DNA from 3 places in the Mesorhizobium sp. CA12 genome. Region 3 is predicted to be linked to each of the others. Evidence: predicted binding sites of a transcription regulator. Region 3 holds the regulator's gene; each other region holds the start of a gene.

Region 1 (10,208 bases), on a different contig from region 3:
TATGGGGTCAAATGCGCATCGCCCACTTTTCGTATATCGCAATTTTGAGCGATGCCGAGATAAATCTACCAGCCGGTCCTTTCCCCGTCCGGCCACAGCACGGCTCAATGCTCGTTAGGAGCGCGAGGTCGTTGAGGGTCCCTGTTCGCCGTCACAATGAGTGCAGGCGGTTACCGTCTTCGGACTAAGCTTTTCGGTTCAGTGTGTTTGCAATCCGGGAATTGATTGCACCCACGAAACTTCGATCCGTCTTTGTTGCGCCGCTCCACCAATTGGCCGACGAGGCAGGCTGGACATTGGCTCAATTCCGCTCCCTCAACCGTCTCGAAGCGAACTTCGTCGCCGGCGATCTCGCAAAGTTCCTGAATATAGCGGGATGGCTGACGGCGATTGGTAAGCATGTAGACGCCTCGGCTGGCACGCGTGAGCGCTACGTAGAACAGGCGTCGTTCTTCCGCGTAGGTGAAGGTCTCGGGTCGGGGAATGACCAAGTTCAGCAGTTCGTCGTCTTCGATGCGGCTTGGTACGCCGTAATTGCCCTCGCTGACATCGAGCAGGATCGTATAGTCGGCCTCAAGGCCCTTTGCCCGGTGAAACGACAGCCCGGTCACTTCGATGTTGGCAAAGGACGGCGGCCTTCCTTCGAAGAGATCGAGGACGTTGTAGCGCCACAAAACCAGAACCTTGAGCTTGTCGCGCTTTTTGTCGCGCCACCGGTTGGCGATGTCACCCAGAGCGGCATCAAGCCGTTCGAGCAGGCGTTGACAGGCCGCTGCGAAGTCAGGCTTGTCGCGTTTATCATCGACGGGAATGACACGAATCGATCGCGAGACGGCCGGGCGCGTCGAGCGGACGGACTTCTTGATCTGTTCAGGATTGCGCTGGACGAACTTGGCAGCCGTCTCGGCAATGAGCTGGTTACAGCGATACGTCTGCTCCAGGCGTCCCTGCCAACTGGTCCCGAAATTCGCTTCGAACCGGGTAAAGATCGTGATGTCGGATCCGGCAAAGCGATAGATCGACTGCCAGTCGTCTCCGACCGCGAACACCTTGCTGAACGCTTTCTGCTGTTTGAGCGCCTTGATGAGGTTGGCGCGCGGCTCGGAAATGTCCTGAAACTCATCCAGCAGAATCAGGCAGTAGGGACTTCGATATCGGCCTGTCTCGACCAGCCGAACCGCATCCGCGATCATCGAATCGAAGTCGATCCGCCTGGTTTCCTCAAGCTTCCGGGAATACCCTTGAGTGATCGTCCAGACCACGCGCGCGAACAGCCTCCCGCGCTCCTTGTCATGCAAGGTTTTGGCACGTTCGAGCAGCATGTCGAGCGTGAGGTGACTGGCACGTATGTGCTTCAAGCAGGTGGATATCAGCTGGTGATAGTGCTTGATAACGACCGGATCGAGCGCCTTGGTGATTTCGGCGTAGCTCTTTCGCTCGAAAGGTATTGAGCGACGCGTCAGTTCGGACTCCAGCGTGCTGAGCAGCGTCTCGTCGCTGGCTTGAGCGGAAGTAGTCTCGAAGAAATCGATCTCATTGCGGCGATATGCCTGCCGCTTGTTCTCGGCGTGCTCGGCGTAGTCCGCAAAGGGTGAGCTTCCGTCCGCATCGAGCGCGAAATGCTCATGCACAGTTTCGGTCTGCGGATAGTAGAAATCTGGATGCAGATGGCGGATGTCGCCACCGTCTTCCTCCACCGCAATTTGTCGCTCATATTCGAAGGCGACTGAATGCAGCCAAAGCCAGTTGGCGATCTTCTTCTCCTGCAACGACTTTACGATCACGGCGGACAAGGAACCGATCGTGGCGCTACCCTTTCTAAGGGTGTCCGATACGTAGCGCCGGTAGTCGGCCTCCCCGTCAAATACCTCTATCGGGATGTCGGCCTTGGGATGCACGACGAGAAGCTCGGCCCACATCCGGGCAAATTCCGGATCGCTCTCTACAAGGTTCTGGATTATCGCCTCGATGACCCTGGTTTCGCCAGCGGGATGATCCACCCAGTTGGCGAGCTGCGGTGGCCGACCCTCGACCTCCTCAATGATTCCGCGTCCCAGCGCATGAAATGTAGTGACCCGACACCCCAGAGCGTCCTCCGCGACCTGTAACTGGGCGGCGATCCTCGTCCTGAGTTCATCGGCTGCGTTTCTGTTGAAAGCCAGGAGCAGGATCTCCTCGGGCCGATAGAGCTGCTTCTGAAGAACGTAGGCGACTTTGCCCACCATGGTCGCGGACTTGCCAGACCCTGCCGAGGCGACCAGCAGGTTGTTGTCCTCCAGGCGGATGCAGGCCTCGCGCTGCTGATCGGAAAACGAGCGCCGGTCGAGATCGTCGAAGAATGACTGGAACCTTGTCAATTCCGCGCTGACGAAAGCCTCGTTGTAGGCATGGCGAACGCCCGGGTCCGTTATCATGGCGAACGAGGCCGGGAGGGAGGCCTTGATCCCTGCCGGCATCATGTCCTGGTTTAGAAGCGGGTGAGACAGGGCAGCCGCCGCGGCGCCAGGGACGCCGGCAACAGCCCTGCCCAGATCGGCCTGTGCAAGATACTGTCTGTTGCCTTCGGTAATCTCGCGAAGCCTTTCGTCGACATCCAGCAGGCGATCCTTCTCGGTGGCGAGCAGCCCAAAAAGGTGAGTGTTGATGAAGGCATGAAGGTCTGCGGCCAGTTGTGTGGCCGCGTCACCTGACAGCGCCGATAGCAAGTCTGTTCTGCCACGAGCGCGGATCTCCACAGTGTGCCACAAGAGAGCCTTGCTGGTGGAAATCGACACGATATCGAGGCAGCTGAGCTCGACCTCGCTATCTTGAGCCAGCCGGAAATGCCCCGAGTTTTTTGGGTCTAGGGTCAGCTTCCATTTTCCCGCTGGAAACATTCGCGCCAAGAAACCTGGCCGGTAGGTCCGCGAGCGGCCAGATAGCAATTTGGTCAAGGCCACGTTCAATACGCTCGGTAAGCAAGATGTCCTCAGGAGCGAATATCAGCAACAGATTGAGATGTTCCAAATCATCATGGTTGGAAATTGATCGGGCCGCGATGTAGGTCGCGGCTCTTTTCCGTTGCCCGTCACGGGAAACAACCCAACCCCGGCTGCGCGTCAATGATCTCATTAGATGGTTGCGGCGAATTACACCCTGCCAAGCGCCGGGCTTTCCTTTTACGTTCTACCGCGCCAATGATGCGAATCTGAAGTGGAGGGGCAGTAGATGGCAATCGTTCGGCGAAGCTTCGACACCATTCGAAGCAGGCTCACGGGCATCGGGTTCTTCAGTATTAGCGCGAGTTGGGATCCGCCAGTCGCACAACGGACGGTGGTCTTGCGGCTGTTCAATTTCCTGGAGAATCGGCGTGTGCTCTACGTGCCGATGCATTTCGAAGTTCCGGGCCAAGTTGATCAGTCGGTGATTCAGATTCGCAATGAGCTTACGCAAATCTTGAACGACCTTCCCGAAAATTCGCCAGCTGCACGGCGCGTCCGGCATCTGCGCACAGCCTCCCGGCGTTTTTTGGAGGATGCGCCACCGGACTACCGAAACATCGCCTATCGCTTGCGCAACGACGTCGATCATGGATCACCAATCCGGTGGCATGATCATAGCGAGCGCCCGTTGACGCCCGGCTATTTCGTGGCGTTGGGGGAGTTGCGGGCAATCTTTGGATTGCAGCTTTCGGCGCTTGCCGCCGAATTCGAGATAGACGTGGAGGAGGACCTTGCGTCGATCTTCCCCGTTGCTGTCGAGCGCCAGGATTGAATCTGTAGCACTACAACACTGCCGCTATGCTGACATGTGCGTGCGGATAAACGTCAAGGCTGGGGGATTATGTGACCGAACGTAGGGGCAAGGATTCAACCGGCGAGTGGCCAACTATAACCGAAAAGCATTGGTATGTGCTGTCTATCGTCAGTGCGACGTTCACGGCCGTCGCTATCGTAGCCGCTTTTCTGTTCATATTCGGTGATGGCTTCGATGGCGAGCATGATACCCGCTTGGCCCAAGCGCTCGCCCCGTTCGGCGTTGCACTGTTCGCGCTGGTAACTTTTTGCACGGTTAGCTGGCGAGGTTCCATTAGCGTTCGGCAGGCCAATCAAGCTGAGAACGAAGGGCGCGCAAGACTCCTTCAGGAGGGAGCTAAACTTCTGAGCGAGCCAAGCAAACCATCCCATGTGTCTGCCGGTGTCGCTACTCTAAGCGTGCTCATTCATAGCGGGCAAGGGGACTACGCGTGGAGCGCGATGAACCTGCTCGCTGATTTTGTCGAAGATCACATGCGTAACTATCACAGCAACCGGCATCGAGAACAGATTTCCGGGGTCATGCGGTCTGGAGACAAGGCAGGTCTTAACACCGGTCGAAGCATCACATTCTATGTTGCGGAAGCCGAAGAGGATTATCACTACGACGATGATCCTGTATACTGGCACTACATTCCAGGATTCGCCTCAGTAAGATATTTCGGAGAATTTCCGGTCGATGACGAATACGAAATTGATAGCCTGGAAAATGCATCATTTAACGGGGTAACAATAGCGCGATGGAAGCGCGTAACGATGGATGGTCGATTTGAGAGATCCATGTTCAAGAATTGCGGTATCACTCGTGTCGAATCGATTGATTCACTGAATCATTACGCGAATTATAAATTTGCTTTTGAGAAATGTGACTTCTCGAACTGCATATTCGCGGACGAGAAAATGCTCGTGCTGAATTTTCGAGAGGGCGAAAATTACTTTCGTGCTGATGCCCCTCCCACACTCGCCGGCGGAACTGTCGCAATCGACTGGGCTGCGTTCTGAATCGCAAAGAATGACCGAACTCCCGCGGCAAAATGCCGATAGGACACGAATCCGTCCGATATTCCCGCGGCCAGTGAGGATAGGTCGGGACACTCCGGAGGCGATAACGCCCTAACCACGCAGTTCCATCTATCCATGCCCAATGCTGCCCAGACGACGGAACTGGGGCTACTACGGTAGCAATGTAAGCGGTGTTTTGGGGCCACCTTTCGGGAGTGATCGCGATCTGTGAGGTTGCCGATCCTGTAGTGGGATCGGAGATAGGCTTGTGTCTGGACTTGACCTTACGCTTGACCCGGAGCGGCAGCTTCGGCGTTTTGAGGTGATCAACGGCGCTGGCGGCCGGCGTCACTGGTCGATGGATGATAAGGCGCGGATCGTCGCGGAGACGCTGGAGCCGAACGCAATCATCTCCGAAGTCGCCCGGCGTTATGGTCTCAGGCCACAGCAGGTGTTCGCCTGGCGCCGTGAAGCGCGCAAACAGGCCGCTTGGGTGCAGCAGGAATCGCCGGCCTTCGTGCCGGCGGTGGTGACGGCGCCGCCTCCAGGATCCGCACCGACGCGTCCAGCGCAGCCGCAGAAGCGGAAGACGGCCCGAGATGCTGGCGTGATCGAGCTTGAGATCGACGGCATCGCCATGCGGGTCGGCCGGGGAGCCGACGCCAAGACGGTTGCGGCGGTGATCCGTGCGCTGAAGGCAACCTCGTGATCGGGCCGACGGGCGCCGTCAAGGTCATGGTGGCAACGAAGCCAGTGGACTTCCGCAAGGGTGCGGAGGGGCTGGCTGCGTTGGTGCGCGAGACGATGGGCGCCGATCCGTTCAGTGGCGCAGTCTACGTCTTCCGGGCGAAACGAACGGATCGGATCAAGCTGATCTTCTGGGACGGCACCGGCGTCTGCCTCTATGCGAAGCGGCTGGAGGATGGCGAGTTCCGCTGGCCGAAAGTGCAGGATGGCGTGATGCGGCTGACGGCCGCCCAGTTGTCGGCGCTGCTTGAGGGGCTTGATTGGCGCCGGGTCCATGAAGCCCGCCGGACGCTCACTCCGGCGCAGGCGGGTTGATCCGCGACCAAGTGAATCAGCCCGGATTCCGCTATCGCTCGGAACTGGCGAATATGGTCTGATCCGATCATGGCGATGACGGCGGACCAGCTTCCCGACGATCCGGATGTGCTGAAAGCGATGGTCCTGGCGCGCGATGTCGAGAATGCTCGCCTGGCCCAGATCATCAAGGAATTGCAGCGGCACCGCTTCGGTCGCCGGGCCGAGAGCCTGCCCGAAGATCAATTGCTCCTTGGCCTCGAGGAGGTCGAGCAGATCGAGGCGGCAGGCGAGGAAGAGGCCGAGCGTGCCGATCCTGCCACGCGCAGGGAGCGCACCGCAAAGCGGCGGGCGAACCGTGGCGCGCTGCCGGCGCATTTGCCGCGCATCGAGATGGTCGTCGACATCGAGGACCATGCCTGCCCATGCTGCCGCGACGGACTTCATCGGATCGGCGAAGACGTCAGCGAGCGGCTCGACATCGTGCCGGCGCAACTGCGCGTGATCGTCGTGCGCCGGCCCAAATATGCGTGTCGTGCCTGCGAGGACGTGGTCGTGCAGGCTCCGGCGCCCGCCCGGCTGATCGAAGGCGGTCTGCCGACCGAGGCGACGGTCGCGCAGGTTCTGGTCTCCAAATATGCCGATCACTTGCCGCTCTATCGTCAGGCGCAGATCTGCGCCCGGCAGGGTATCAACCTCGACCGTTCCACGCTCGCCGACTGGGTCGGCCGCGCCGCCTGGCATCTGCGTCCGGTCCACGAGCGGCTGCTGGAGAAGCTGAAAGCCTCGCCCAAGCTCTTTGCCGACGAGACCACGGCGCCGGTGCTGGATCCCGGCCGCGGCAAGACCAAGACCGGGCAGCTCTGGGCCTACGCTCGCGATGACCGACCATGGAATGGGAGCGACACGCCAGGCGTCGCCTATATCTATGCGCCGGACCGAAAGGCGGAGCGACCGATCGCTCATCTGGCGGGCTTTGCCGGAATCCTGCAGGTCGACGGCTATGGTGGCTATCGGGTGCTCGCCGACAAGAGCGGCGCAACGCTCGCCTTCTGCTGGGCGCACGTGCGCCGGCGCTTCTACGAACTCGCCGCAGCCGGCCCAGCGCCGATCGCGAGCGAAACGCTCCGGCGCATCGCGGAGCTCTATCGCGTCGAGGACGACATCCGCGGCCAGCCGGCAGACGCACGTTGTGCCGGGCGCCAGGAAAGGAGCCGGCCGATCCTGGCCGAGCTCGAGCCCTGGCTGCGTGAGAAGCTCGGCCTGATCAGCCAGAAGGCCAAGCTCGCCGAGGCGATCCGCTATACGCTGTCACGCTGGGAGGGGCTCACCCGCTTCGTCGACGACGGACGCATTGAGATCGACTCCAATACCGTCGAGCGGTCGATCCGTCCGATCGCGCTCAACCGCAAGAACGCCCTCTTCGCGGGCTCTGACGGCGGCGCCGAGCATTGGGCCGTCGTCGCTTCGCTGATCGAGACCTGCAAGCTGAACAACGTCGAGCCGCTCGGCTACCTGGCCGACGTGCTCGCCAGGATCGTCAACGGCCACCCAAACAGCCAAATCGACGATCTCCTGCCTTGGGCCTACGTCGCCGCCGCTCCCGAGCTTAAGGCCGTGGCCTGAGAACACCCGATTACAAACGTTCCGCAGCAGCCGCCAGCCCAAGGGTCGGCTGCTTTAAAGTTGGATTTGCCACGCCAATGACAGTTACCCTCCGGGCTGACGGTCGCAAACCATGCCTTTTGGACCGTTCACGCAACGCCAATTGGGGTCGGCAAGATGAGCGCCCGTTTGGTGTCCATACCACATCGCCAACGCCGCAGCGCCCAATACCAAGGCAACAGCCAATATGACTCCCGGAATATCTCGCCGTCTCAGATTTAACCATGTCATTCTGCGATTTATGACATTGAAAACCGCACCGTTGGTTAAAGTGTTCGGAAACGTGCCTACTCGTCGTTCCAGATCACCCTCCGCACCATGCGCACCCTCGACCAGTCGCCTAAGGCGTATCTACACACCTTGAGCGGCGCCGAGCACTGGGTCGTCGTCGCTTCGCTGATCGAGGCTTGCAGGCTGATCGACGTCGAGCCACTCAGCTATGTCGCCAACGTGCTCACCAGGACCGTCAACGGGGAACCCAAACGGCCAGATCGACGATCTCCTGCCTTGTGCCTACATCACCGATCAAGAGCGTAAGGCCGTGGCCTGAGAACACCGCTTACGTAGCAATAGCGCGCTGATCGATTGTGGCAACAAACAATGCCGCTTCCCCATCGCGGTCCAGACAACACGTATCAACGCACGTTGTATTGGCAGCACTGTAGAGAGGTGGAGATTGACGAGAGTCGACGCACAACCTCACGTACGTTTGGATTAGTTTAATCGGAAGCGTTGCCCGAATTGGCAATGTTGCTCTCATCCGGTAGCAGTGTCATCGTCCAAAAATGTGGTGGAATCGGCAATCGATATGTCAGGCAAGCCATTAGAACGATCGGCCATAGCCCATACCTCATCGCTGAAAGCTCATCGAATTCCTTGCAAGCGATGATCTCTTTGCGAATCTGCTCAAGCAGAGCGCCCGGACCGTTTGCCGTTCCGAGGTGTGCGATGCAAGAACCATGTACCTCGGAATTCAGATATAAATGCTCTTCCGACGTCGTATCCGGTATCCATAGCTGCCAGGTACTGTGCGTCATGTCTTTGACGTGGAAGTCAGCCAAGATGGCGAAGCTCTTCGCATCTTGAAAAATCGCCAACCATACGCCGAGTGTCGGATAAAGGATGCTGCCCACTGTCGCTTCCTCTCGATAACCCTCAACTGCTCTCGGGTGTAGCGCAAGGTCTGCATAATCGCGGAAGACGCATGGGTATTTCCCATTGGCTCGATAACTGAATATCGAGGACAGGGTGATTTGCTCGATCCATCGCCGTAAAAAATCAAACGCCTTGCATTGCATCAGAAATAGGCCGACGGCCGTGATCTCGATAGCGTGGTCGTCTCGCAATGGGGTGTAGAGAACTGGGTTGTTTTCGATCGTATTGCAGATCATGTTTAGCGATTTCTGCAACTCAGCGTCCAGGGCGGCTTGAAAAGCTGAGTCAGCTTTTTCGTACGTGAGCGTTTTTGTGTGAATTAGCCATAACCCATCTATGGCCAAACGTCCAAGAACCTGGAACAATTTCAGGTTGATGTCTACACTCGCCGGAGATGGAATGGAAACACCAAGCCCATCTTCAATCGCGCAGTAAGGTGATACATGTTTCTCAACGAATGAAGAGGCGATGATGCGGTTGAGTTGCATCATTTTTTTCATCACCTCCTCCAAACCTTTGGCGAGCTTGGACCTACCGAAATGAGCGTGAGACAGATGCCACATTCGCAACGTGGCGATGACGCTTGTTGAATAGGCCGCTTCTAGATTTTCCGCGTCGCGGCACCAGACAAAGACAGTCCAGCTTGCTAGGTAGATTTGACGCACTAGCCGAAGGCGATCGAAAAGGTTTTTCGGCTGTGTGTCAGCTAGTTGCCGCAGCAGTTCTTCGAAATGCGCGAGGCAGACGCTTGGTTCATCGACCAGTGCGACGGCCTTTCGAAATGATGTCTGCATGGCCTTCGGGAAAATGTTCTCGCGGAGCAGGCCTGTGGCGATCAGGTCTGCAATGTGGTCGCCATTCCACTCCACGAACTCGAGCATCCCGAGTTTTGTCTTCGCTTCGATGAAGCCTTCCACCTGCGGCCTTACATCCTCCTGCATATCCCCACCGAAACAAATTGCGACTATGACCGGCAAGTCCTTGTACCGAAGGGGTACATGCCTGGGGACGTAGACTTCGATGATCTCTTCGAGCGAAGGTCTCAACGCCTGATTCCCCCTTGTCCAATTGTCCCTGGTCAGGTCGCCGGACTTGATCGAAAGGAGAAACAGCGACTTGTCTCCCGTCTGAGGATGGAGCCCAATCGCCGCAACATCGACGCCATATTGGCGAGTTCCGCGTTTAGGGCGTGAAACGACCGTGTAGCCGACTTCACTCATGATGTCTGGCAATACCACGTCGAGTTCGTCCCTCTCGTTGAGGGACGCTAAATACTGTTTCAGAAGAAGCTTCACTCCGGGCGCTCCTCGATGCGAAGCCGATAGATGAGGTAGTTGAGTCGGGCTGGATAAAGAATATCCATACGCGGCAATGCGGATGATGTCTCAACGCTTTGCAACTGCATCACCTGCCGGATAGGCTCGCCGGAGCTGTCCGGATAAATGTAGACGACAGATGAACGCCCGTAGAGAAGGGTGCTCTTATGAAATAACCCTGCGAAGATAGAGTTTTCTTCGGCTATTCGGCCAATCTGTTTGCTGCGTTCGTGTG
Region 2 (10,208 bases), on a different contig from region 3:
CGTAGGGAAAACCGCGACTTTTTGTCGAAATCGGCATTGTCACGTCAGTGCCGGTTTCGCGTCGCGAATTGATGCGCTATGCCAGCGCATGAGCCAGCACAATGCGAGAACATGGCGAGCCAGTGAGGGGCCGATGAGCGAAATCGAACGCGAGAGCATGGAATTCGACGTGGTGATCGTCGGCGCTGGTCCCGCCGGCCTTGCCGCCGCGGTCCGTCTGAAGCAGCTCAACCCGGATCTTTCCGTCGTCGTCCTGGAGAAGGGCGGCGAGGTTGGCGCCCATATCCTGTCCGGCGCCGTCGTCGACCCGATCGGCATCGACCGGCTGCTGCCCGGCTGGCGCGAAGAGGAGGGCCATCCGTTCAGGACACCGGTGACGGATGACCATTTCCTGGTGCTCGGCCCCGCCGGCTCCTTCCGCCTGCCGAACTTCCTGATGCCGCCGCTGATGAACAACCACGGCAATTACATCGTCTCGCTGGGCAATGTCTGCCGCTGGCTCGCGACCAAGGCAGAGGCGCTGGGCGTCGAGATCTATCCGGGTTTTGCCGCGGCAAGCCTCGTCTACAACGAGGCCGGCGCCGTCAGCGGCGTCATCACCGGCGACATGGGCGTCGAGAAGGACGGCACGCATGGCCCGGCCTACGCGCCCGGCATGGCGCTGATGGGCAAATATGTGCTGATCGGCGAAGGCGCGCGGGGCTCTTTGGCCAAGCAGCTCATCGCCAAATACAAGCTTTCGGAAGGCCGCGAGCCCGGCAAATATGGCATCGGCCTGAAGGAGCTCTGGCAGGTCAAGCCCGAGAACCACAAGCCTGGTCTCGTACAGCATTCCTTCGGCTGGCCGCTCGACATGAAGACCGGCGGCGGCTCCTTCCTCTACCATCTCGAGGACAACCAAGTGGCGGTCGGCTTCGTCGTCCACCTGAACTACAAGAACCCCTATCTGTCGCCCTTCGAGGAATTCCAGCGCTTCAAGACCCATCCGGCGATCGCCGGTACCTTCGAGGGCGCTAAACGCATCGGCTACGGCGCACGCGCCATCACCGAGGGCGGCTGGCAGTCGGTGCCGAAGCTTTCCTTCCCCGGCGGCGTGCTGATGGGTTGCGCGGCAGGCTTCGTCAACGTGCCGCGCATCAAGGGCTCGCACAATGCGGTGCTCTCCGGCATGCTGGCGGCCGAGCATGTGGCCGGGGCGATTGCCGGCGGCCGCGCCAATGACGAGCTCGCTTCCTACGAGGAAGCCTGGCGCGGCACCGATATCGGCAAGGACCTGAAGAAGGTGCGCAACGTCAAGCCGCTCTGGTCGCGCTTCGGCACCATTGTCGGCGTCGGCATCGGCGGTCTCGACATGTGGCTGAACACGCTGTTCGGCTTCTCGCCTTTCGGTACGCTGAAGCATGGCAAGGCCGACTATGCGACGCTCGAACCCGCCGCCCAGCATCAGAAGATCGCCTATCCGAAGCCGGATGGCGTGCTGACCTTCGACCGGCTGTCCTCGGTGTTCCTGTCGAATACCAACCATGAGGAAAACGAGCCGGTGCACCTGATCGTCGGCGACATGGCGCTGCAGCAGCGTTCCGAGCACGATGTCTTTGCCGGTCCCTCGACCCGCTATTGCCCGGCCGGCGTCTATGAGTGGGTGGACAAGGACGGCAACGCCGCAGCTGACCCGTCGGCCAAGGATGTGCGCTTCGTCATCAACGCGCAGAACTGCGTGCACTGCAAGACCTGCGACATCAAGGATCCGAACCGGAACATCAACTGGGTGCCGCCACAAGGCGGCGAAGGCCCGGTTTACCAGGGCATGTGATCCGCTCCGACCGGGCCGTCTCGACCGCCGCTCCAACAGGCCCGGCGAAGGTCGGGTAGCCGCGCCTTATCGGCAGAGACCGTTGAAGCCGGGCGCCGAGTATGGTCTGCTTCGCCTTCAAACGAGGAGGCGGACATGCGGCGCATCAGCCTGGCGATTTTAGCTGCTGCCGGCATGCTTTCTTGCGCGCCTGCCTTCGCCGGCACCAAGCTGACCGTGCATGTGCGCAGCTACGACGTCACCGGCAGGACCGGGGCTGAACTGATCGAGGCGATGGATGGCCTCGGGCCTAGGCACGGCCATGCCACGCGCGCCATCGCCGAGACCGGCTATACCGTGCATTGGAACCTCGACGTGAAACGGGACAACGGCATCTGTCGGCTGCGTCAGGCCACCGGCATGATCGACCTGACCTACACCTTTCCGCGCCTCACATCGCCGTCCGGCCCGGTCCTGCGCGAGCGCTGGGACCGTTTCATGGCCGGCGTGCGCCAGCATGAGCATACCCATGGCCGCATCGCCAAGCAGATGATGCGGGCAACCGAGACGGCGCTTGCCGGGCTCGAGCGGCCGGATAACTGGTTCTGCACCGGTCTTCGCTGGGACGCCAGGCATCGCATCGACACGATCTATGCCGACTACGAGGCCAGGCAGAATGCCTTCGACGCGCGCGAGCACCGCGACGGCGGCCATGTCGAGAAACTGGTCAATACATTGATAGGGAAGAACTGAAACTTCAGCCCGTTCGCCTACCAAGCGGACGTCAGCTGCGCGGCTTGGCCGGCGCGTCGTTCGCCGCCAGCGCCGATTTGTGCTCGTCCTCGGGCGCGTTGCTGTCGGTCGGCAGCGTGAATTCGACCAGGACCGGCAAATGGTCGGAGCCGATGTCCTCCAGCCGGGCCGATGACAGGATCGTCACCCCGCCCTTGCTGAACACCTGGTCGATCGGCAGGCCCGCATAGCGGCGCAGAAAGTCAGGCAGCGTGCGGTGGATCCAGGTCGGACCGGCCGAAGGCATCAGAGTCATACCGCTCATTCGCGCCACCCGCCGCACCGCCGCGCTCCACGGCACGGCATTGCAGTCGCCGGCCATGATGGCGGTCTCGCCGAGCGCGGCCAGCGGTTGCGCCAGTTCGCCGATCTGCCAGTATTGCTCCTTCGGCCACGGCCAGCTGAGATGGATCGCGGCGACATTGACCGGAATGCCGCCGAAATCGATCATGGCGGTGGCCATCGCGCCGCGCGGCTCGCAACGCGGGGCGATGCCGGCGGCAAAGGGACGGCGCGAGAGCAGCGCGACGCCGAAAATGCCGTTGGGGTAGTCGCACAGGATACGATAGGGGTAGGCGCCGGCGATATAGCTGAGCTCCTTCGCCCACATGCCGGACACTTCGTCGAGCGTGATGACGTCCGGGTTGGTCCTGCCGATCAGCGACAGCACCTTCTTCGGCGTCGGATTGTTGAAGCGCAGGTTCATCTGCAACAGGCTGTAGGTGATGCGGTCGGCCGGCTTTGCGACCGCCTGCTGAGCCGACAATCTGGGCAGTGCGCCCGTCGTCGTAGCGAAGCAGGCGATGGCGAAGACCAGCACGGCGACGGCCTGCAGCCGGTAGGGACCGGCCAGCAGGGCCAGCGCGAGCAAGGCCGTCAGCAGGCTCAGATGCATGCGGAAATGCGAGAAGGAATCGAAGGCCGGATGCAGCGCGCCGAAGAACCCGGCCAAGAGCGCAGCCGAGCATGCCATCATCGCCAGGACTATCAGCTGAGCCATCATGCTCAAGCGCGCACCGCCCGTTGTCATGTTCTCCGAAGCCCCAGTCTTCCGTTCGGACCGGTTATCGGCCAAATTGCGGCCCAAGCAAGACGACCGATTGCCTCGCCGGTCGCTGGCAGGTGTGCGGTTATTGGAATGCCGTTTCGGAAAAGCTTCTGAGCTTGCGCGAATGCAGCCGCTCCATCGGCATTTCGGCCAGCTTCTCCATCGCCTTGATGCCGATGGTCAGATGCTGCGCCACCTGTCGCTTGTAGAACTCGGTCGCCATGCCGGGCAGCTTCAGCTCGCCATGCAGCGGCTTGTCGGAAACGCACAGCAGCGTCCCGTAAGGCACGCGGAAGCGGAAGCCGTTGGCGGCGATGGTGGCCGATTCCATATCGAGCGCGATGGCCCGGGACTGCGACAGGCGCTGCACCGGTCCGCGCTGGTCGCGCAGCTCCCAGTTGCGGTTGTCGATGGTGGCGACGGTGCCGGTGCGCATGATGCGCTTGAGGTCGTAGCCCGACAGGCCGGTCACTTCGGCGACCGCCTCCTGCAGCGCCACCTGGATTTCGGCCAGCGGCGGGATCGGCACCCAGACCGGCAGGTCGTCGTCGAGCACATGGTCCTCGCGGACATAGGCATGCGCCAGCACATAGTCGCCCAACGCCTGCGTGTTGCGCAGCCCGGCGCAGTGGCCAAGCATCACCCAGGCATGCGGCCTCAGCACCGCTATATGGTCGGTGATGGTCTTGGCGTTGGACGGGCCGACGCCGATATTGACCATGGTGATGCCGCCATGGCCCGGCTTCTTCAGGTGGTAGGCCGGCATCTGCGGCAGGCGGTGCGGCGGCGTTCCTTCGCTCGGCGAGCCGGCCCCCGCCTTTGTCACGACATTGCCCGGTTCGACGAATTCACTGTAGCCGCCTCCACCACTCTCCATCAGTTCGCGGGCGCGCGCCACGAATTCGTCGATGTAGAACTGGTAATTGGTGAACAGCACGAAGTTCTGGAAGTGCTGCGGACTGGTCGCCGTGTAGTGCGTCATGCGGTGCAGCGAATAATCGATGCGCTGCGCGGTGAAAGGCGCCAGCGGCCGCGGCTCGCCGAACGCCACCTCGAAGGTGCCGTTGGCGATCTGGTCGTCGGTGCCGTCGAGATCGGGCACGTCGAACAGGTCGCGGATCGGCCGCTTGATGCGCTCGGCGGCGGCGCCGTCGACATAGGTGCCTTCCAGGAAGGCGAAATGCAGCGGGATGGGTGTCGTCGATTCCGAGACCGTCACCGTCACGCCGTGATTGCGCATGATGAGCCGAAGCTGCTCGATGAGATAGTTCTCGAACAGTTGCGGCTGCGTGATCGTGGTGGCGAAATGGCCGGGCGTCGGCATATGGCCATAGGCCTGGCGCGAGTCGACCTGGCTGAACGAGGTCGTGGTGACGCCGATCTGCGGATAGAAGGCCCGGTAGCGCTTGCTTTCATCTCCGCCCGCGGCAAGGGCTGAGAAAGAATCGCGCAGGAATTTGGTGTTGCGGTCGTACAGCGTCTGCAGCGCCGCGACGGCCTTTCTGGCATCGTGGAAGTCCTGCTTGCCGAAGGGCTCCGGCATGACGACCGAGTCGATGGCTTGGGGGTAGATTCGCTTTTCCATGGCTCAATATAGAGATTTGGAAGAGCGGTTGGGAGGGGTGAGCGGACAGGAACCGCAACCCAGCTGGAGATTTTTTGTTATCGCTCCGATTCAAGGTGTGACGCGATTCAGGTCAGGCCGAGTCGAGAAAAGTGGATTCCGAGAACCGGAGCGGAGCGTACTTGAGCTACGCGAGCACCGGAAGCGCAGGAAGCCGCTTTTCGCAGGCCGGCCTGAACTGAATATCGTCACACCTACCCCCGCTGCAGGCTGATCAGCAACACGAAGCCTACGCTGGTGTTCTTGTGCGGCGGCGCCTCGATCCTATGGCTTGTATCGGCCCGCATCATCGGCACCGCCAGCACCGGGGCTGCCAGCAGCATCAGGATAAGCATCGCCCGCGGCAGCAGCCGGAGGATCTTCGTTGCATTGTCGGCGATGCGGTTCATTTCGGTGGTATCCCGGTTTCCAGCTTGGTCGATTTTAAGCTTTGTCGTTTCAGCGCTCGATTTGGTTCACGAGGCCGACAATGCGGGCACCGGCCGTTCCCAAGGGCGGGCCGAATGACCGGCCTCCGCCACCAGGATGGCGAAGAGCATGCCGAACAGGCTCATCAGCAGGCAAACGATGGTAAAGCGACGGGCAAGCATTTCTCTCTCCTTCAATGCGGGAGAAAATGCCTGACGGCCTCTGAACCGGTTCTGAGACCGGTATTCATCTGCGGTTCAAATTGATTGACGAGGGTCTTGCACCGTGCCGGTGCCACAGCGCGGCGGAGCGCTGTCGCTGCAAAAGAAAACGGGGCCGCGTAGAGCAATTCCAGGAAAAGTGTGAGCGGTTTTCCGTCCGGGATTGCGTCAAACAAAGACGCAATTCCAGGAAAAGTGTGAGCGGTTCTCCGCCCGGGATTGCGTCAAACAAAGAAATAGGGCGTTTCACCGTTCCGCAAAAACGGTGAAACGCCCTTGGCCGTCTCGTATGGTCTGGAGATTGGCGCTCAGAGCTTGTGCCAGGTCTGGCTCTTGCAGATCAGGCCGCCGAGCACGCAGCCGCTCATCTTGAGCGCGGTGCCCGAGAGCGTCGCCTTGCCGGAATAGGTCTTGTCGTTTGCCGGGTCGGTGATGCTGCCGGCATATTTGTTGTCGCCGGCCGCCTTCAGCGAGCCGATCGTCTTGCCGGCGTATTTGCCGGTCTTGAGCGTGATCGAGAAAGAACCGCTCCCGCCGATCGCCGCGGTGTCGCCGGCCTGCGTCTGCCAGTTGCCTTCGATCGGGTCGGCGCATGCGGCGCCCGCCATGATCAAGGTGGCCGCAAGGGCCACAGTCAGCTTTCGAAACATCGTGTCCACCTCCCTATAGGGTTGCGGCGGGCTCCAGTCCGCCTACCTGCCCCTTACGCAAAGGTAAAGCTAATCCAGCCGCCGCCAAAACGAAAGCGGTGCCGCGACGGAAGGTTGCAAGGATTTTCGCCGCGCGGCCGACTGAAAATAAACGCGATCGAAAAACGCTTCGGTTTCCGTGGTTAGCGAAGTCTTGATTCCGCCGCCGGCAATTTTCGTCGAATTTGACGCAAAATGGCTGAAACGCTGGATTCCCATGCTTAACGGTTTTCCGCGTTTACCTCTTGTTTTAGCTTTGTTTTCCTCAAATTAAGCAAGCCATTTAACGACGGATTCAAGGCCAGCCGTCATCCTCGAAAACATCGAAAGAGCGGGTCGCCCCGAGGGATACCAAGGGAAAAGGAGGCAGCTCTCGGGAGCCAGACAGGGGATTGAAATGGCACGCTTTGAAATGCTTGAAGACGGCTTCGGCGCCATGGGGACAACTGCCCAGGCCGACATTCTTTTCGAACTGGGCATGATGTATGCGACGGGCCGCGATTGCGAGACCGATGTCGTTGCCGCCCACAAATGGTTCAACATCGCCGCGATCAAGGGCTCGGCCCGCGCCGCCGAGCTGCGCTCGGAACTGTCGGCCACCATGTCGAAAGTCGAGATCGCCACGGCGCTGCGCGAAGCCCGCGAATGGATGACGATGCACTGATCCTCAGCGCGTAGCGCTCAGAGCTCATCGGGACAAGGCCGCGAAAAGACGGCCGGTCAAGAAGAACGAGAACGTGGCGGGTTGAGACAACCGAAGCCACGCAAAAAACAGGGAAGCGAGCGGGTTTCAGGCGCGGGGGCGTCTGGGGAGCTCGACTGCAAAAGCCGTGACCGACCGAAACAAGGTCGGCGCGGCTTTTTGAATTACGCTTGGTAATCAGGCGCGTGGCCCAAGAAATCCTCGTCGGAATGAACCAAAGCCGGCCTCACTGTCCTCTCGACAGTTTCGGCGAAGGGTGAAATTGTCCCGGCTCTGTGGAAGAAGCGCGGCCGGATCGGCACGCGCAAGTGGAGGAGTTCTTATAGTCATGAAAAAATTGGGTATTTTGAGCGCGGCCGCTTTTGGCCTGATGATGAGCGCCCCGGTTGCCTTCGCCGACGACATCACCATTTCGGTGGTCGGCCCCATGACCGGCCAGCTCGCCACCATCGGTGACCAGTTCAAGCAGGGCGCGCAGGCCGCCGCCGACGCGATCAATGCGGCTGGCGGCGTCAACGGCTCCCAGATCAAGCTCGACATCGAAGACGACCAGTGCGATCCGAAGCAGGCGGTCTCGGTCGCCAACCGCATCGTCGCCAACGGCGTCAAATTCGTCGACGGCCATGCCTGCTCGGGCTCCAGCATTCCGGCCTCGGCCGTCTATGCCGAAGCCGGCACGCTGATGATGAGCCCCGCCTCGTCCAACCCGGTGCTGACCGACGCCGCCGCCAAGGCCGGCTGGCCGACCATCATGCGCCTCTACACGCGTGACGACGCGCAGGGCGCCTTCATCGGCCCTTGGATCGCCAAGAAATACGCCGGCAAGAACGTTGTCGTCCTGCACGACAAGAGCGCCTACGGCCAGGGCGTTGCCGACGCCGTGAAGGCGACGATGAATGCCGGCGGTCTTAAGGAAGTCGATTACGAGGGCATCAATGCCGGTGAGAAGGACTATTCGGCCCTCGTCACCAAGCTGAAGGAACTGAAGGCCGACGTCGTCTATTTCGGCGGCTACCACCCCGAGGCGGGTCTGATCCTGCGTCAGGCGGCCGAGCAGAACGTCAAGTTCCAGCTGATCATGCCGGACTCGATCGCTTCGCCGGAATTCTGGCAGGTTGCCGGCCCGGCCGGTGAAGGCACCATGTTTGTCTTCCCGTCGGACCCGCAGGCCAAGCCTGAAGCGAAGGACGCGGTCGCCAAGATCAAGGCCGGCGGCTTCACGCCCGAGGGCTTCACGCTGTTCTCCTATGCGGTGATCCAGGCTGTGGCCGAAGGCGTCAAGCGCGCCGGCACCGACGATCCGGCCAAGGTCGCCGAGGCGCTCAAGGACGGCAAGCCGATCAGCACCGTGGTCGGCGACGTCATCTTCGACGAGAAGGGCGATCTGAAGAACGCCAGCTACGACATCAACCAGTGGCACGATGGCAAATACGCGCCGATCAAGCCGTAATCGGTTCTGCAAGAATCAAGGAAATGGCCGGGACGAGCCCGGCCATTTCCGTTTGTGCTGCGGCATTGACGTGCAGGGGAGGTTGTCCCGCCATACCTAATTATTTTGTCTCGTTAACGAGACAATTCGAACAGCCGCCTCAGCCCTGCCCATTCTCCGCAAACCGCACCAGCACCGTGCCGTCGCTGACCTGCGCGCCCTCTGCCGCGATCTCGGCGATCACGCCGTCATGTGGGGCGGCGATCATGTGCTCCATCTTCATCGCTTCGAGGATCAAAAGCGGCTGGCCCTTGATCACGGCATCGCCCGCCGCGGCGCGCACCAGCTTGACCAGCCCCGGCATCGGCGCGCGCAGGCTGCTTGAGGCGGCTCCGGCCTCGTCGGCCTTGGCGAGCGGATCGGGGACCGTGAACGTATAGCCGACCGCGCCCTCGAAGACGGTGACATGGCCGGGCCAGCGGGCGGCATGCGGCATGGTCCTCAAATCATGCGTGTTCACCGCATCATGCGGCGCCTCCAGCGCCACCTGGAAGCGGCCGTCCGAGCGTGCCGAAACCCGCGCCAGGATGTTCTCCTCGCCATAGCGCAAGCGGGTGCGGCGCGAGAGCGGGTGGAAATGGGCATAGCTGGAAAGCGTGGACCAGGGATCGGCGGCGGAAACGGGCACGGCGGTATCCGCCGCCGCCAGCGCCGCGGCGGCGATCGTCTCGTCGCTCGGCGCGGCAATGGCGGTGAGCGCCGCCTGGTGCCGGCCGATCAGCCCGGTATCGAGATCGCCGGCAGCGAAATCGGCATCGGCAGCGAGCGCCGCCAGGAAGGCGGTGTTGACGGTCGAGCCGGCCACTTCCGTCCGCGCCAGCATCTCGCGCAGCGTGCCAAGCGCCGAAGCCCGATCCTTGCCGTGCGCTACCAGCTTCGCGATCATCGGATCATAGAAGGGAGAAATCGCATCGCCGGCGCGCACGCCGGTCTCGATGCGTATCGCGGCACCTTCCGGCGCCGCGTCGGGGAATTTGAGATGATGCAGCGTGCCGGTCGCCGGCAAGAACCCTCTCGCGGCATCCTCGGCATAGAGGCGGGCCTCGAAAGCGTGGCCGGACAAAGCGATCTCATTCTGCATCTTCGGCAGCGTTTCGCCGGACGCGACGCGAAGCTGCCATTCGACGAGATCGACGCCGGTGACCATCTCGGTGACGGGGTGCTCGACCTGCAGTCGGGTGTTCATCTCCATGAACCAGAAGCGGTCGGCCTTGAGCCCCTGAGAGGCGTCGACGATGAACTCGACCGTGCCGGCGCCCGAATAATTGATCGCCTTGGCGGCCTTCACGGCCGCCTCCGTCATCGCCTTGCGCAGCGCCGGCGTCATGCCGGGGGCGGGCGCTTCCTCGATCACCTTCTGGTGGCGGCGCTGCGCCGAGCAGTCGCGTTCGAAAAGATGCACGGTGTTGCCGAAATTGTCGCCGAACACCTGCACTTCGATG
Region 3 (10,208 bases):
CGCAACTGCTGCTCACCGGCAAGGCGCGTGCCGAGGCCGTTTGAGGATGGTCTCCCTTACTCATCTTGGCGCTAAAGGCGAAGCCAATATGGTCGACGTCGGCGACAAGGCCGAGACGACGCGCACGGCAGTCGCTGAAGGGTTTGTCTCCATGCAGCCGGAAACGCTGGAGATGATCCTGGCCGGCGACGCCAAGAAAGGCGACGTATTGGGGACTGCCCGTATCGCCGGCATCATGGCCGCAAAGAAGACGCACGAACTGATCCCGCTCTGCCATCCGCTGCTTCTGACCAAAGTTGCCGTCGAGATCGAGCCGGACCATTCCTTGCCAGGTCTCAAGGTCACCGCGCTCGCCCGCGTCACCGGCAAGACGGGCGTGGAGATGGAGGCGCTGACCGCCGCTTCAGTCGCCTGCCTCACCATCTACGACATGGCCAAGGCAGCGGACCGCGGGATGGTGATTTCCGGCGTCCGGCTGGTCGAGAAGACCGGCGGCAAATCAGGCGACTACAAGGCAGGTTCATAATGGCCTTGCTCCCGGTCACCGAGGCGCTCGAACGCCTGCTCGACGGCGTGACGGCTCTGCCGGGCGAGCGCGTTCCGCTGGCTGACGCGGCGGGTCGCGTGCTGGCCGAGCCGGTGGTCGCGCTGCGCACGCAGCCACCTTTCGATGCCTCCGCGATGGACGGCTATGCCGCACGCTTCTCCGATGTCGCCTCGGCGCCGGCGCTACTCGAGGTCATCGGCGTGGCGCCTGCCGGGCGCGGTTTCTCCGGAACCGTCGGGGAAGGCCAGGCCGTGCGCATCTTCACCGGAGCGCCGTTGCCGGAGGGCGCCGACACGGTCGTCATCCAGGAAAACGTCCGCGATCTCGGCAATGGCAGGATCGAAGTGACGGAGCCGACCACGGAAGGACGCAATGTGCGTCGCCGCGGGCTCGACTTCGGCCAGGGCGACGTGCTGCTCGAAAAGGGCCGCGTGCTCGATGCAGCGGCCCTTTCGCTGGCGGCCTCGGCCAACCACCCAGCCCTGAACGTCGTGCGCCGGCCGCTGGTCGCGATCATCGCCACCGGCGACGAATTGCTGCCCCCGGGCAGCGCGCTCGGCCCCGACCAGATCATTTCGTCGAATGCCTACGGCGTTGGAGCCGCCGCCCAGTCGGTCGGCGCGCTCGCGCTCGATCTCGGCATCGCCGCCGACCGCCAGGAGGCGATTGCCGCGCTGGTCCGGAAAGCGGTCGAGGCGGACGCCGATGTCATCGTCACGCTCGGCGGCGCCTCGGTCGGCGACCACGACCTCGTCCATAGCGTGCTGACCGGCGAAGGCATGCAGCTCGATTTCTGGAAAATCGCCATGCGCCCCGGCAAACCACTGATGTTTGGCCGGCTTGGCCATATCCGCTGCATCGGCCTGCCCGGCAATCCGGTGGCAAGCATTGTCTGCTCGCAACTCTTCCTGAAACCGCTGCTTGCCCGGCTCGGTGGCCGCGATCACCATCAGGATATGCGAACGGCCCGGCTTGGCACCGCGATGCGGGCCAACGACCTTAGGCAGGACTATGTGCGCGCCGTCGTGCGCGAGGACGCCGGCACCTTGGTCGCGATACCTTTCGGAATCCAGGACTCCTCGATGCTGCGGATGCTCGCCGACGCCAACGGCCTGATCGTGCGCGAGCCCTTTGCGCCGGCGGCGGAAGCCGGCGCTGAATGCAGCGTGCTCATGCTGCGCTAGGCGTCGACGAAGTCGATCCTGATACGTCGACGAAGTCGATCGTAACCCTTATTCGTCCACCAGCGTACGGGTCAGGGGATGATCCGGGTCGGCGAGGCCATCGACAATGTTGAAATGATGTCGGTCCGGCTCGACCACTGAACGGGTGGAGGCGCCGAGCCCGGTCCAGATGTTGGCGAGCAACGCGCTCTGGCGCAGGAATTCCGCACGCTCGCCGCCGCCGGCCCAGCAGGTGATGCAGGCTCCCTGTCGAGGCCGCAACAATGCCGGGCTTTCGCTCCGCGCTTCCGGCTCGTCGATGTTCAGGGTCTCGTTCAGCGCTGTGAACATCAGCGGCCGAAGGTCGTGCAGGCCTGAAATCGAAACGACCTGGCGTATGCGCCGCGCCACATCGGATGATAGCGGTGAGGCCGTGGTCACCATCCGGCTGGCGAGATGCCCGCCGGCCGAGTGCCCGGTCAGCATCAGCGGACCATCGACCATGGCCGCCGCCTTCTCGATCGCTGCAGCGACCTCGCCGACTATGCCGCTGATCCTGGTCTGCGGGCACAGCGTGTAGGAGGGCATGGCGACGGCAAAGCCGCGGCCGAGCGCGCCTCCAGCCAGATGTGACCAGGAGCTCTTGTCCGACTCCATCCAGTAGCCGCCGTGGATGAACACGACGAGCCCCCTTGGCGCCGCAGACGGGAGAAACAGGTCGAAGCGCTTGCGCGGCGCTTCGCCGTAGACAACATCGAGCCGCGCCCTGCCCTCTGACAGCAGCCTTTCGCGAAACGCCCGCGCCGGCCGATCCCACGCAGCCGGCCAGCGGTCGCCGCCCGCGATATTGGCGCCATTTGCATAGGCGTCATCCCAGTCGACAATACGATGTCCCAGCAACGGTGTCTCCGCGATCAGGTCATTTGTTCGGCATCGCCGATTGAAAGTCAGGTAACGGTTGTTTTGATGGCAAAGCGCGCGTCTTGCCAGATGCCAGTGCGCAGGATGTCCTGCAGCACCTCGACCGCATTCCAGACATCGCGGTAGCCGACATAGAGCGGCGTGAAGCCGAAACGAATGGTGGATGGCGCGCGGAAATCGCCGATCACGCCGCGCTCGATCAAGGCACGCATCACCTGGTAGCCATGCGGATGGGCGAACGACACCTGGCTGCCGCGCTCGGCGCGTGAGCGCGGGCTCTCCAGCTCAAGACCGAAGCCGCCGCATCTGGCCTCGACAAGCCGGATGAACAGGTCCGTCAGCGCGACGCTTTTTCTCCGCACGGCCGTCATGTCGACGTCGTTCCAGATATCCAGCGCGCCTTTCAGCGCGCGCATCGACAGCACCGGCTGCGTTCCGCACAGGAACCGCCGGATGCCCGTGCCCGCGGCGTAGCCCTGCTCGAACGCGAAAGGCCGGGCATGGCCCCACCAGCCGCTGAGTGGCTGGCGAATGTCGCGGTGGTGGCGGTTCGCGGCGTAGATGAAGGCTGGCGAGCCCGGCCCGCCATTGAGATACTTGTAGGTGCAGCCGACGGCGAAATCGGCATTCGAGCCGTCGAGATCAACCGGCAGCGCACCCGCCGTGTGGCAGAGGTCCCACACGATCAGCGCGCCGGCTTCATGAGCCTTGCGGGTGAGCGCCGCCATGTCGCGCAGCCGGCCGGATTTGTAGTTGACGTGGTTGACCAGGATGACCGCGACGCGATCGTCAACCAGTTCCTCAATCGTCGGGGCATCTGCGCCTTCGAGCCGCAGCACCGTGCCGGGCCGCGTCGATGCGACGCCTTCCGCCATGTAGAGGTCGGTCGGAAAGCTGTCGTCCTCGGCAACGATCACCGAACGCTCGGGCCGCATTGCAAGTGCCGCATGCAGGACCTTGTAGATGTTGATCGAAGTCGTGTCGCAAACGACCGTCTGGCCGGGTTTCGCGCCGATCAGCCGTCCTAGCTGGTCACCCAGCTCGATGGGCATATCGAACCAGCCGGCGGTGTTCCAGGCGCGGATGAGATCCCGCGCCCATTCCTGCCTCGCGGCAGTCTCGATCTCGCTGAAGGCGTCGATCGAAGCGGCGCCCAGCGAATTGCCGTCGAGGTATATGACGTCTTCCGGCAAGACGAAGCGATCGCGCATGGCGCGCAGCGGATCCGCGGCATCCATCGCCTCGACTTCGGCGAGATCAGGAATTCCCCTCATTGTGCTGCCGCTCCATTTCGATCTGGCCAAGGGGGTTGTCTCACCACCGTCGGCGACAGGGCAAGAACCTTTGGTCCTATGTTAGCTGGTCCATAGACGGCGAAGACTGCGGATCGGAACTTCGCCAACGTTGGCATTTTGGGTTCGTTTCGTTCACGGTGCCACGCGCTTACGGTACGAGCCGACGTGATCCCAACCACTGCTTCGTGATCGTGTCGGGTTGTATTTCAGCTTAAGGGGAACTCCAAAATCGAGCGGAATCAATGCCGCTGCCCCAGGAGGGGCAGCCGGCCGTCACCGGATGCGACATTGTTTCGGCAGCCTTAACAAATTCACTAAACTTTAAACGGTTGCGGAACACAACTGGAACAGATAGTGTTTGTTCTGGGTTTGTTTTTCTGATTCTGGTTTCAGAACCCGTGGGGGCCGCCGATGCTGACGCGCAAACAACATGAACTCCTGATGTTCATCCATGAACGCCTGAAGGAGAGCGGGATTCCTCCATCATTCGATGAGATGAAGGAGGCGCTCGACCTTGCCTCCAAGTCCGGCATCCATCGGCTGATCACTGCGCTGGAAGAACGCGGCTTCATTCGCCGGCTCCCGAACCGGGCGCGCGCGCTGGAAGTGCTGCGCCTGCCCGACTCGATCGCGCCTGGCCTGAATGCCGCGAAGAAGTTTTCGCCAAGCGTCATCCAGGGCGGCCAAGGCAATCTCAGTCGCCAGGTCAAGCCGACGACGCCATCGCGCACTCCGAGACCAAGCAATGACGACGAGGCCGCGGCGGCCGTATCCATTCCGGTGATGGGCCGCATCGCCGCCGGCGTGCCGATTGACGCCATCCAGCACCAGACGCATTCGATCTCGGTGCCGCCGGACATGATCATGGGCGGCGAGCATTACGCGTTGGAGGTCAAGGGCGACTCGATGATCGAGGCCGGCATCTTCGATGGCGACACCGTCATCATCCGCAATGCCAACACGGCAAGCCCGGGCGAGATCGTGGTGGCGCTGGTCGACGATGAGGAGGCGACGCTTAAGCGTTTCCGCCGCAAGGGTGCCTCGATCGCGCTCGAGGCCGCCAACCCGGCCTATGAGACCCGGATCTTCGGACCGGATCGGGTCAAGGTTCAGGGCAAGCTCGTCGGACTTATCCGCCGCTACTGAGCAGAACTGCCCGGCCTTCTTCGCCCGGACGACAATCTATTGGGCCGGTGCGGCGGCTGGTTTTTCCGGCTGCTTATAGGGCGCCAGTCCCCTCGCCTCGCGCGTGTATTTCCGCTGCTCGTGCCAGGGTCGGTATGGTTCTACGACCGCGTAGCGGACGGTTGGCCGCGCGGTTGCCGATTGCGGATCGAAGAAAACGGCGGCGCTGCCGTCGCGCGCCAGCTGCCGCTTGGTGACGACGAGCACACGCGGATCGCGGCACGGGTTATAGGCCGTGGCGTCGTTGATGACGATGAGGTCGGCGAAGCCGCAGGCCGGCCGGGCGGTGTCGCGGGTCTCGGCGAGCGCGACGATCGCGCCGGAAGGATGCCGACCGATGCAGAGATCGCCGCTGCAATAGAAGGGCGAGCCGGGCGGCAGGTCGACGGGATCGGCAATGTCCAGCGTATCTTTGGCGAACCTTTCCGGCGGCACGATTTCCTCGGCTTTCAGCGCCCGTTTCCAATTGTCGGTGGTGAACTCGTTGGAGCGTTCGCGATTGACGGCAAGCTCGCCGCCGCCGATCGGCATCGCCACCAGATGCGCATCCTCCGAGATAAGCACGTCCGGTGTGCGGACGTGCGGAATGGCCAGCAGCGCAGCGAGCGCGAAAGGTACGGCGGCAAGCCTCAGCCAAGTGGTAGCCATGGTCGCGATGACCAGCGCGACCGTCGCCAGCAGCACCGACTGAATCGAGATCAGCCCCACGGCGTCGACCGGTGAGCGCTCGGAAATCCATGCCGAAATGGCGATCATCGCCGTCAGGCCTTTGCCCATGACAAAGAGGAAGGGACCGTCGAAGCCGAAGGGCATGGCCAGCGCGCTCAGCACGGCGAACGGCATGACGACCAATGAGACGATCGGCATGACCGCCAGATTGGCCAGCAGGCTGAGCGGCGACACCCGCTGGAAGTGCCAGATGGCAAACAACAATGTTGCGCTGCCCGCGATGAGCGACGTCACGGCGGCGCCACCCGCTCCAATCGCCAGTTTTCGCGATAAGAACCCGAGAAACGAACGCTTTGCCGGCGGCGCGGTCGTTTTGCCGGCGCGATAGTCGGCAAAGCCGGCATAGGCGCCGACCAGGGCGGCGGTGGCGGCGAAGGACATCTGGAAGCTCGGGCCGACCACTTCATGCGGCGAGACCAGGATGACGGCGATGGCAGAGATCGCCAGGTTGCGCATGGTCAGCGCTGCGCGGTCGAAAAGCACGGCGACCAGCATCACGCCAAGCATGATGAAGCTTCGCTCGGCCGCCACCACGATGCCGGAGATCACGAGATAGGCGGCGATCGACGCCAGCGCGATGCCAGCGGCATATTTCTTCACCGGCCGGCGCGACGAGAAATCCGGAAACAGCGCGAAGGCGCCGCGTAGCAGGACCATGATCGTGCCGGCGACCAGCGCCATATGCAGTCCCGAGATCGAAATGATGTGGTAGATGCCGGTCCGCCGCATCGACTCGTTGATTTCGTCCGGAATGCCGGCACGAACGCCGACGATCAGCGCCGCCGCGATCTCGCCCTCGGAACCGCCGATGCTGCTCCTGATGTGGTCGGCAATTCCCTCGCGTCCGTTTTCTACGGCCGATGCCACGCGTGCGCCAAACGGCACCTCCGTTGGCGCACTCGGGGTCGGCGCGACAAGTTTCGGATCGCCCAGGAAAAAGCCACTGGCGCCGATGCCGGCAAAATAGCTGTCGAAGGAAAAGTCGTAGCTGTCAGGCCGAACCGGACCTGTCGGCGGCAGCAGCTTGGCATAGCCGGTCAGCATCGACCCGGCCGACATGCCGGACGGGATCCTGCGCGCCGACAGCCTGATGCGGTCCGGCGCGTAGCGCAGCTTCGGACGCTCCGTGGATATCAGATCTATGGTGAGCCGGACACGGCCGTTGGCCATCGCCTCGGCGGTGACGAGGCGGCCCGTCAGCCGTGTCTGGATTTCGGAACCCAGCATCGGGGTCGCCATCCGCCAGGTCTCCACCTTGGCCGCGAGAAAGCCCAAGACGCAGAAAAACGCCGCCATGAAGACAAGGTGCGTTCTGTGCCGGGAACGCGAGACCGCCGCGCAGACCGCCATCAGGGCGACCGCCGCGAGCGGCCTGTAGAGGTCCGGCTCGGCGCTCAGCGAGAAGTAACAGATCACGCCGGCTGCCAGGAACACCGGCACCAGCAGAAAGCCGACGCCACGGTCGAGCTCGGTCGCGGCCGCCGTGCCAACGCTTCGGCGCAGAGCAGGAAGCGAAACGCGGCCAAGCCGTCTGCGGATCCGGCCGTCGTTGGCTGTCGGCGAGGCTGGCGGTAACGTGCCGCCGCCGGTCGGCAGAAGCCCGGCTGGCGGACGCGGCGCCGGAAGCGAAAGCGGCGTTCCCTCTTCGGGCACGGCATGAGCAAACATCAGGCGTTCGCTGACGCCTGCTGTCGTTCCCCCGCTCTCCTCCGCGCCCCGGCCACGTCCAGCCATCGGGTCTGCCCCTTGCGCCCCAGACCGCCTATGCTACATGAACGCCGGTCGCGTGGAAGTCTGCGCGAAACATGCATTTTTCAGCGCTTCCTCGAGAGTTCCATGTCCGACAAGGTCGTCACCCGTTTTGCCCCCTCGCCTACAGGTTACCTGCATATCGGCGGGGCGCGCACGGCGCTGTTCAACTGGCTCTATGCCAAGCACACTGGCGGCACGATGCTACTGCGCATCGAGGATACCGATCGCGAGCGCTCCACCGAAGCCGCCACGGCTGCCATTCTCGACGGGCTGACCTGGCTTGGCCTCTCCTGGGATGGCGACGCCGTCTCGCAGTTCGAGCGCGCGCCGCGTCACCGCGAGGTGGCGGAGCAGCTCGTGCGCATGGGCAAGGCCTATTACAGCTACGAGACGCCGGCGGAACTGGAGGCGATGCGCGAGGCCGCACGTGCCAAAGGCCTGCCGCCGCGTTACAACGGCCATTGGCGCGACCGCGGCCCCTCCGAGGCGCCGGCAGGCGTCAAGGGCGCGATCCGCATCAAGGCGCCGACCGAGGGCGTGACGATCGTCAACGACCGTGTGCAGGGCGAGGTGCGCTTCCCCAACAAGGATCTCGACGACTTCATCATCCTGCGCTCCGATGGCGTCCCGACCTACATGCATGCCGTCGTCGTCGACGATCACGACATGGGCGTCACCCACATCATCCGCGGCGACGATCACCTGACCAATGCCGCGCGCCAGACGGTGATCTACAACGCCATGGGCTGGGATGTGCCGTCGATGTCGCACATCCCGCTGATCCACGGCGCCGACGGCGCCAAGCTGTCGAAGCGGCACGGCGCGCTCGGCGTCGAGGCATATCGCGCCATGGGCTACCTGCCCGAGGCTCTGCTCAACTATCTGGCCAGGCTCGGCTGGAGCCATGGCGACGACGAGGTGATGTCGATTAAGGACATGATCGCCTGGTTCGACATCGGCGACGTCAACAAGGGCGCGGCCCGCTTCGACTTCGCCAAGCTCGAGGCGCTGAACGGCGTCCATATGCGCAAGATGGACGACCGGGCGCTGTTCGACATCTTCGTCGCCACCTTGCCTTATCTCGAAGGCGGCCCGGCGCTCGCGGCAAAGCTCGATGACAGGCGCAAGGCGCAACTGCTTGCCGCCATGCCCGGCCTCAAGGAGCGGGCGAAAACTCTTTTGGAACTGGTCGACGGCGCGGCGTTCCTGTTCGTCGAGCGGCCGTTGCCGTTGGACGAGAAGGCGGCGGGCTTGCTCAACGCGGATGCGCGCGCGATTCTGCGCGGCGCGCATAGCGCATTGTCTTCTGTTCAGGGCGACTGGAACGCCGCCTCGGCCGAGGCTTCGATCCGCGACTTCGCGCAGGCCGGCGGGTACAAGCTGGGCGCCGTAGCGCAGCCCCTGAGAGCCGCATTGACCGGCCGCAGCACCTCGCCAGGCGTGTTCGACGTGCTTGCCGTGCTGGGCCGCGAGGAAAGCCTTGCGCGCATTGGAGATCAAATCGATTAGGAGCGAGCTGGCCCAAGAAGATTGGCATTGAAAGGTGTGTTTCGCAGTGCAACATTGGGCTTGGCCCAATCTGGCACGCACCTCCTAAAATGCGGTGGCGAGTTCGCGCATTCCGGTGACTTCGACGTGTCGTTTGCAGGAATTGCCTTGCCGGCATGAGGAACAAAAGGAGTTGAGAATGAGCGAAGCTGCGACAAAACCGGAACCGGGCAGCAAAACGCGCGAGTCGGCCGCCAGGCTCGAGCTCGCCGGCAAGACGCACGAATTGAAGGTGCGAAGCGGGACGGTCGGGCCCGACGTCATCGACATCGGCTCGCTCTACAGCACCACCGGCGCCTTCACCTACGATCCCGGCTTCACCTCAACCGCAAGCTGCGAATCGGGGATCACCTTCATCGACGGCGATGCCGGCATCCTGCTGCATCGCGGCTTCCCGATCGATCAGCTCGCCGAGCACGGCGACTTCCTCGAGGTCTGCTATCTGCTGCTCTACGGCGAGTTGCCGACCAAGGCGCAGAAGGACGACTTCGATTATCGCGTGACGCGCCACACGATGGTGCATGAGCAGATGTCGCGCTTCTTCACCGGCTTCCGCCGCGACGCGCATCCGATGGCGGTGATGTGCGGCGTGGTCGGCGCGCTGTCGGCCTTCTATCACGACTCGACCGACATCTCGGACCCCTATCAGCGCATGGTCGCCTCGATGCGCCTGATCGCCAAGATGCCGACGATCGCGGCGATGGCCTATAAGTACCATATTGGCCAACCCTTCATTTACCCGAAGAACGATCTCGGCTTCGCGGCCAACTTCCTGCACATGTGCTTTGCCGTGCCGTGCGAGGAATACAAGATCAATCCGGTGCTGGCGCGCGCCATGGACCGCATCTTCATCCTGCACGCCGACCACGAGCAGAACGCTTCGACCTCGACCGTGCGCCTGGCCGGCTCGTCGGGCGCCAACCCGTTCGCCTGCATCGCCGCCGGCATCGCCTGCCTGTGGGGTCCGGCGCATGGCGGCGCCAACGAAGCGGCCCTCAACATGCTGGGCGAGATCGGCCATGTCGATCACATCCCCGAGTTCATCGCCCGCGCCAAGGACAAGAACGA

The links. Region 3 encodes LexA, which represses DNA repair genes until DNA is damaged. Its sites were predicted from a motif close to TGTTCNNNNTGTGTTCNG; they were not measured.
Region 1: a site for LexA is predicted at 3,151-3,168, ahead of LB520_RS05240 (UvrD-helicase domain-containing protein). Genes of this name have one in related genera too.
Region 2: a site for LexA is predicted at 6,821-6,838, ahead of LB520_RS13360 (sel1 repeat family protein). Genes of this name have one in related genera too.

Annotation. Positions count from the first base shown of each region.
Region 1 covers NZ_JAIUHT010000002.1:217,373-227,580, reverse strand. Annotated here, with positions in the region: gene LB520_RS05240 (UvrD-helicase domain-containing protein) at 171-2,933, opposite strand; gene LB520_RS05235 (DUF6650 family protein) at 3,208-3,753, shown strand; gene LB520_RS05230 (hypothetical protein) at 3,825-4,796, shown strand; gene tnpA (IS66-like element accessory protein TnpA) at 5,065-5,505, shown strand; gene tnpB (IS66 family insertion sequence element accessory protein TnpB) at 5,502-5,858, shown strand; gene tnpC (IS66 family transposase) at 5,928-7,463, shown strand; gene LB520_RS05205 (hypothetical protein) at 8,222-9,952, opposite strand; gene LB520_RS05200 (HEAT repeat domain-containing protein) at 9,949-10,208, opposite strand, start outside.
Region 2 covers NZ_JAIUHT010000006.1:316,827-327,034, forward strand. Annotated here, with positions in the region: gene LB520_RS13325 (electron transfer flavoprotein-ubiquinone oxidoreductase) at 134-1,813, shown strand; gene LB520_RS13330 (DUF922 domain-containing protein) at 1,949-2,545, shown strand; gene LB520_RS13335 (endonuclease/exonuclease/phosphatase family protein) at 2,577-3,587, opposite strand; gene LB520_RS13340 (AMP nucleosidase) at 3,715-5,175, opposite strand; gene LB520_RS13345 (hypothetical protein) at 5,451-5,645, opposite strand; gene LB520_RS29140 (hypothetical protein) at 5,712-5,846, opposite strand; gene LB520_RS13350 (DUF2147 domain-containing protein) at 6,194-6,535, opposite strand; gene LB520_RS13355 (hypothetical protein) at 6,605-6,793, opposite strand; gene LB520_RS13360 (sel1 repeat family protein) at 6,972-7,238, shown strand; gene LB520_RS13365 (ABC transporter substrate-binding protein) at 7,606-8,727, shown strand; gene LB520_RS13370 (acetyl/propionyl/methylcrotonyl-CoA carboxylase subunit alpha) at 8,867-10,208, opposite strand, start outside.
Region 3 covers NZ_JAIUHT010000001.1:835,195-845,402, reverse strand. Annotated here, with positions in the region: gene trpC (indole-3-glycerol phosphate synthase TrpC) at 1-44, shown strand, start outside; gene moaC (cyclic pyranopterin monophosphate synthase MoaC) at 47-526, shown strand; gene glp (gephyrin-like molybdotransferase Glp) at 526-1,731, shown strand; gene LB520_RS04045 (alpha/beta hydrolase) at 1,780-2,610, opposite strand; gene kynU (kynureninase) at 2,658-3,905, opposite strand; gene lexA (transcriptional repressor LexA) at 4,338-5,072, shown strand; gene LB520_RS04030 (ComEC/Rec2 family competence protein) at 5,109-7,574, opposite strand; gene gltX (glutamate--tRNA ligase) at 7,677-9,101, shown strand; gene gltA (citrate synthase) at 9,280-10,208, shown strand, end outside.